One region of the Kribbella orskensis genome, then DNA from elsewhere that is predicted to be linked to it. Evidence: predicted binding sites of a transcription regulator. Region 1 holds the regulator's gene; the other holds the start of a gene.
What was found. Region 1 encodes HrcA, which represses chaperone genes, less so after heat shock. Its sites were predicted from a motif close to TTGGCACTCGNNNNNNNCGAGTGCCAA; they were not measured.

Region 1 (3,396 bases):
TCACCGACCCTTCCGCGAAGGACCCGCGCCCGTCCGTCAGGCGGATCCGCTCGCCCGGTGCGATCCGTCGTACGACGGCCGCGTGACGGCCCTCGGCGCCGTCCAGCACGAGCTCCGGGCCGGACAGGTCAGGCAGGTAGAAGACGGCGAGTCCCATCGTCGCGCGGCCGTAGGCGTTTTCAGTGCGCGCCGAAAGCGTCGCGCAGGCGTCCGAAGACACCCTTGTGCGCGGCCTGGACCTGACCCTGCGGACGCTCTTCGCCCCGTGCCTCGGCGAGTTGCTTGAGCAGTGCGGCCTGGGAGTCGTCCAGCTTGGTCGGGGTCTCGACGATCACCTGCACGATCAGGTCACCGCGACCCGCGTGCCGCAGCCGGGGAACACCCCGCGCGGTCAGCGTCATCGCCGTACCGGACTGGGTGCCGGGGCGGATCTCCAGCGGAGTGGGCTCACCCTCGAGCGTCGGCAGGTCGATCGTGGTGCCGAGCGCGGCCGCGGTCATCGGCAGCGTGACCGTGCAGTGCAGGTCGTCACCGTTGCGGGTGAAGATCTCGTGCTGCTCGACCTCGATCTCGACGTACAGGTCGCCGGCCGGGCCGCCGCCGGGGCCGACCTCGCCCTGGCCGGACAGCTGCACCCGGGTGCCGCTGTCGACGCCACCGGGGATCTTGACGGTGACGGTACGGCGGGAGCGGACCCGCCCGTCGCCGGCGCACTCGACGCACGGGTTCGGGATGGTCGTGCCGAAGCCGCGGCAGTTCGGGCAGGGACGCATCGTCCGGACCTCACCGAGGAACGAGCGCTGGGTGTGGGTCACCTCGCCGCGTCCGTGGCAGATTTCGCAGGTGACGGGCTCGGACCCGGCGGCCGCGCCGGATCCCGAACAGGTCGGGCACAGCACGGCCGTGTCGACCTTCAGCTCGCGGGTGGTCCCGAAGGCCGCCTCGCCGAGGTCGATCCGCAGCGGGATCAGGGCGTCCTGACCCCGCCGGGTGCGCGGCCGCGGCCCGCGGGTCGCCCCGCCGGTCTGGCCGAAGAAGGCGTCCATGATGTCGGTGAAGGTGAACGCCTGGCCGAAGCCGGCACCGCCGGGTCCCCCTCCTGCCGCGCTGGCGAAGGGATCGCCGCCGAGATCGTGCAGCTGCCGCTTCTGCGGGTCGCTCAGCACCTGGAACGCGCGGCCGATCTCCTGGAACCTGTTGTGCGCGTCCTCGGAGTCGTTGACGTCCGGGTGGTACTGGCGGGCCAGCTTGCGGTAGGCCTTCTTGATCTCGTCCGGTGAGGCGTCACGGCTGACGCCCAGGACGGCGTAGTAATCGGTGCTCATACTCCAGACCAAATGTCGGTGGTAGTCGTCATGAGTCGGCCAGGATCTGGCTGACGTAACGCGCGACGGCGCGGACTGCGCCCATCGTGCTCGGATAGTCCATGTGGGTCGGGCCGACGATGCCGAGCGTGGCCAGCGCCTCCGACTTCGACCCGTACGCGGTCGCGACCACCGAGGTGGTGGCCAGCTCCTCGTACGGGTTCTCGTGCCCGATGCGGACCGTCAGGGTCTGCGGGTTCGTCGCCTCGCCGAGCAGCTTGAGCAGGATGACGTGCTCCTCCAGCGCCTCCAGCACCGGCTTCACGTTGCGCTCGAAGTCGTCGCCGTAGCGGGTCAGGTTGGCGGCGCCGCCGACCGCGATCCGCTGCTCGCCGTCATCGCTGAAGGCCTCCAGCAGCGTCGTCACGATCGCGGCCACCAGCGGCCGGTCGGACGGCGCGAAGGTCTCGGTGACGTTCGCCAGCGAGGTCGCCGCGTCGGACAGCCGCTGGCCGGCCAGCGCGGTGTTCATCCGGGACCGCAGGTCGGCGATCAGGTGCTCGTCGACGTCGTGCTGGGTCTCCACGATCCGCTGCTCGACCCGCCCGGTGCTGGTGATCAGCACCACCAGCAGCCGCCGCGGCGTCATCGTGACCACCTCGACGTGCCGCACGCTGGACCGGATGAGGGTCGGATACTGCACGATCGCGACCTGCCGGGTGATCTGCGCCAGCAGCCGGACGGTACGGCGGACCACGTCGTCCAGGTCGACCGCACCGGCCAGGAAGGACGAGATCGCCTTCTTCTCGGCCGGCGACAACGTCTTCACGGTGCTCAGCTTGTCCACGAACAGCCGGTAGCCGGCGTCGGTCGGGATCCGGCCCGCGCTGGTGTGCGGCTGGGTGATGTACCCCTCCTCCTCCAGCGCGGCCATGTCGTTGCGCACGGTCGCCGGGGAGACGCCGAGGTTGTGCCGGTCCACCAGGGTCTTCGAGCCGACCGGCTCGTGGGTGGCGACGTAGTCCTCGACGATGGCCCGGAGCACGTCCAGTTTTCGTTCGTCCAGCACGCGCACCACCCTCTCTCCACGTCGACACCTGTACCCAGCGCAGGGCACTCCACTGAGGGCACCCTTGGCACTCCCGCGTTTCGAGTGCCAGTCTACCGAGCCGTAGCGACACCTACTCCCGCGTAGCGGCGTGGGACGCGTCTCAGACGCGGAGGAGTCGTCTCAGGCCGACTCGGGAGACGCTCCCAACGGTACGGCGGCCGGGCGCTCCACCGTGCTCGCCACGTCCACGGGCTGATCCTTGGCCGCCGCCTCGAGCAGCGACTCCAGTACGTCGAGCACGTGGTACGCGAGGGCTCCGTTGGCCCGGTGGTCGCCTCCGGTCCGGATCGCGCGCGCCATGTCCGCCACACCGACGCCCCGGCCAGCTCCCGCGTAGCCGCCGGCTACCGGGAGTTCTGTCCAGTCACGGGCGGTCGCGGTGGCGATCTCCACCTTGCCGTCGAAGTTGTTCGGGTCCGGCACCGACAAACTGCCCTCGGTCCCGTGCACCTCGATCCGCGGCAGCCGCGCCGCCCACACGTCGAAGCTCATCAGCACCGTCGTGAGGGCACCCGACTCGTGCTCGAGGATGCCGGTCACGTGGGTCGGCACCTCCACGGGGAAGGTCTCCCCCGCTCGCGGACCGGTGTGGACCTTCCGCTGGTCATGGGCGCGCCCCGCCCGCCCGGTGACCCGGCGTACCGGTCCTAGCAGCGTCACGAGGCTGCTGACGTAGTACGGGCCCATGTCGAGGAGCGGGCCGCCGCCGGGCTGGTAGTAGAACTCCGGCGCCGGGTGCCACAGCTCGTGCCCGGGCGTGACGAACGAAGCCGTCGCAGCAGTCGGTACGCCGATGTCGCCCCGGTCGAGGGCGGCTCGTGCGGTCTGGGTTCCCGTGCCGAGCACAGTGTCCGGAGCACAGCCGATCCGGAGGTTGCCGGCGGCCGCGAGCTTCAGGAGCGGCTCGGCCTCGGCACGGTCGACCGCGAGCGGCTTCTCGCCGTACACGTGCTTCCCCGCCTGCAGGGCGGCCTGGTTCAC
Region 2 (3,396 bases), on a different contig from region 1:
ACCGCCTCCAACAAGAAGGCGGTCCCGGGTTGGAACCCGGGACCGCCCTTGTCTTGCGGGACTTCAGGGAATCAGAAGTCCATGCCGCCCATGTCGGGGGCACCGCCCTGGGCGGCACCGGCCTTCTCGGGCTTGTCGGCGATGACTGCCTCGGTGGTGAGGAACAGCGCCGCGATCGAGGCTGCGTTCTGCAGCGCCGAACGGGTGACCTTGGCAGGGTCGATGATGCCGGTGGCGATCAGGTCGACGTACTCACCGGTCGCGGCGTTCAGACCGTGACCCGGCTCGAGGTTGCGAACCTTCTCCACCACGACGCCGCCCTCGAGGCCGGCGTTCACGGCGATCTGCTTCAACGGCGCCTCGACCGCGGACCGCACGATGGCGGCACCGGTGGCCTCGTCACCCTCGAGCTCCAGCTTCTCGAACGCGATCACGCTCGCCTGCAGCAGCGCCACGCCGCCACCGGCGACGATGCCCTCCTCGACGGCCGCCTTCGCGTTGCGAACGGCGTCCTCGATGCGGTGCTTGCGCTCCTTCAGCTCGACCTCGGTGGCCGCGCCGACCTTGATCACCGCAACGCCACCGGCCAGCTTGGCCAGCCGCTCCTGCAGCTTCTCGCGGTCGTAGTCGGAGTCCGACTTCTCGATCTCGGCGCGGATCTGGTTGACCCGGCCGGAGATCTGGTCGGCGTCGCCCTGGCCCTCGACGATGGTCGTCTCGTCCTTGGTGACGACGATCTTGCGAGCCTGGCCGAGCAGCTCCACGTCCACGGAGTCGAGCTTGAGGCCGACCTCCTCGGAGATCACCTCGCCGCCGGCGAGGACGGCGATGTCGACGAGCATGGCCTTGCGGCGGTCACCGAAGCCCGGCGCCTTGACGGCGACGGTCTTGAAGGTGCCCTTGATCTTGTTCACGACCAGGGTCGCCAGGGCCTCGCCCTCGATGTCCTCGGCGATGATGGCCAGCGGCTTGCCGGTCTGCATCACCTTCTCCAGCACCGGGACCAGGTCCTTGATGCTGGAGATCTTGCTGTTCACGATCAGGATGTACGGGTCGTCGAGGACCGCTTCCATCCGCTCGGTGTCCGTCACGAAGTACGGCGAGATGTATCCCTTGTCGAAGCGCATACCCTCGGTGAGCTCGAGCTCGAGACCGAAGGTGTTGCTCTCCTCGACGGTGATGACACCTTCCTTGCCGACCTTGTCCATCGCCTCGGCGATGATCTGGCCGACCTGGCTGTCCGCGGCGGAGATCGAGGCGGTGGCCGCGATCTGCTCACGGGTCTCGACGGGCTTCGCGAGCGCCAGCAACTGCTCGCTGACGGCCTCGACAGCCTTCTCGATGCCCTTCTTCAGGCCCATCGGGTTGGCGCCGGCGGCAACGTTGCGCAGACCCTCGCGAACGAGAGCCTGAGCCAGCACGGTGGCGGTGGTGGTGCCGTCACCCGCGACGTCGTCGGTCTTCTTGGCAACTTCCTTGACGAGCTCGGCCCCGATCTTCTCGTACGGGTCCTCGAGCTCGATCTCCTTGGCGATGGAGACACCGTCGTTGGTGATCGTGGGGGCGCCCCACTTCTTCTCCAGCACGACGTTGCGACCCTTGGGGCCGAGCGTCACCTTCACGGCGTCGGCGAGGGTGTTCATACCCCGCTCGAGGCCACGGCGCGCCTCTTCATTGAAAGAAATCAGCTTGGGCATTCTCCGCGAGTCCTCCCGCGTCGAGTTTTTGGTTCAGCCGGCCGGATGCCCGCGACGGACGGTACTTTCGGTGCGGCGGTCACGTCCCGCCACCCCTCCGGTACCTCATCGAGGCCGTCTATGGTCACACTTCCCGGGCGTGGGTGGTTATCACTCTCGCCCGGCGAGTGCTAACCAAGTATTAGCACTCGACCCAAACGAGTGCAAGCCAGCCCGCGCCCAGGGGCCGGCTCGCGATCAGCCCGCGGCGGGCGCCTGCGCCGGGCCGATGACGATGATCCGGACACCGGTCTCGGTCCGCGGCTGGTGCCGGCTGCCGGCCCGGTAGTACAGGTACGTCCCCGCCGGGTAGGCCCGGCCGTGGTCGAGCAGTTCGCCCGACGCGACGTAGATCAACTCGTCCCGATCGTGCACGTCGATCTCCGGCCAGGTGATCCCGGCCTCGAGATCGAAGGCGCGGACCAGCACCTGCCCGCTGGACGGTAGGGCCCGGCGGACGATGCCCGGCGCCACCGGGCTGGTTTCGGCGTCATCGAGAAAGACTGCTTCAGGTTCGTTCGACATGCCCCGAACCTCGCATCACAGCTGGTCCGGCGACAGTCTCGTCCCGGTCCCTCACCGGACGCATCCGGTCACGCCAGGCGCAGTACGGTGACCGCATGCTGGAGGTGCGCCCGGCCGGGCCGGACTCGTGGGACGACGTGGCGATGGTGATGGGCGAGCGTGGCGACCCGGCCCGGTGCTTCTGTCAGTATTTCCGGCTTCGCGGCCGGCAATGGTCGGACGGGACCCCGGACAGCCACCGGCAGGCGTTGCGATCCCAGGTCTGTGACGCGGAGCAACGACCCGGCGTTCTCGCGTACGACGGGACCACGCCGGTCGGCTGGTGCGCGGTCGCCCCGCGGACGTCGTACCCACGGGTCGTCGCCTCACCCAACTGGCGCACCGACCGGCCGGAGGCGTGGGTGATCACGTGCTTCGTCGTACCGGTGGGCCGCCGGCGCCAGGGCGTCGCGCGGGGACTGGCCGGCGGCGCTGTCGACCTGGCCCGCTCGTACGGCGCCACCGTTGTCGAGGGCTGTGCCGTCGACACCTCCACGACCAACCGCATTCCCTCGGCCGACCTCTATCGCGGCCCGTTGTCCGTCTTCCTCGACGCAGGCTTCACCGAGGTCAGCCGCACCAGCCCGCAGTGGGTCCTGGTCCGCAAGACTCTCTAGGAGGCCAACCGGGCGATCAGATACTTCGGGGCGGTCAGGCGCCAGGCTTCGGTGATGAGCTCGCGAAGCTCTTGATCGTCGGCCGCGGCGACCTTGACGTCCAGCCAGGCGAAGCGGCCGGACGCCCAGGATGGTGAGAACACCTCGGGGTCCTCGGCCACCAGGGCCTCCTGCTCCTCACGCAGCGCCTTGAGGAGCAGTCTGGTCTCGTCCTCGGACATGTACGCGAAGCTCTTGTTGCGCACCTTGAAGACCGGCTGTCCTGCCCAGCCCTCGTGTTCCTCGACCCCCGGCAGCCCCAGCACGACCTTCTGCAGCACGTCGACGTCCATCCTTCGACGGTAAGCGGCCCCACCGACATTTATGAGCCCGCGACGGTGATCTTCCCCGTCGTGCCGATCCCACTCCGGTCAGGAGTACGTCGACAGCTACGTCCCGGACCTGCCGACCTGGCGGCGCGGCGAGCTGCGGTTCATGCT

Region 2: a site for HrcA is predicted at 1,879-1,905, ahead of groL (chaperonin GroEL). Genes of this name have one in related genera too.

The regions. Positions count from the first base shown of each region.
Region 1 covers NZ_SLWM01000020.1:57,971-61,366, reverse strand. Annotated here, with positions in the region: gene EV644_RS34710 (16S rRNA (uracil(1498)-N(3))-methyltransferase) at 1-157, opposite strand, end outside; gene dnaJ (molecular chaperone DnaJ) at 180-1,325, opposite strand; gene hrcA (heat-inducible transcriptional repressor HrcA) at 1,354-2,373, opposite strand; gene EV644_RS34695 (Gfo/Idh/MocA family protein) at 2,536-3,396, opposite strand, start outside.
Region 2 covers NZ_SLWM01000008.1:194,239-197,634, reverse strand. Annotated here, with positions in the region: gene groL (chaperonin GroEL) at 72-1,697, opposite strand; gene EV644_RS22940 (cupin domain-containing protein) at 1,935-2,261, opposite strand; gene EV644_RS22935 (GNAT family N-acetyltransferase) at 2,357-2,917, shown strand; gene EV644_RS22930 (MmcQ/YjbR family DNA-binding protein) at 2,914-3,249, opposite strand; gene EV644_RS22925 (helix-turn-helix transcriptional regulator) at 3,392-3,396, shown strand, end outside.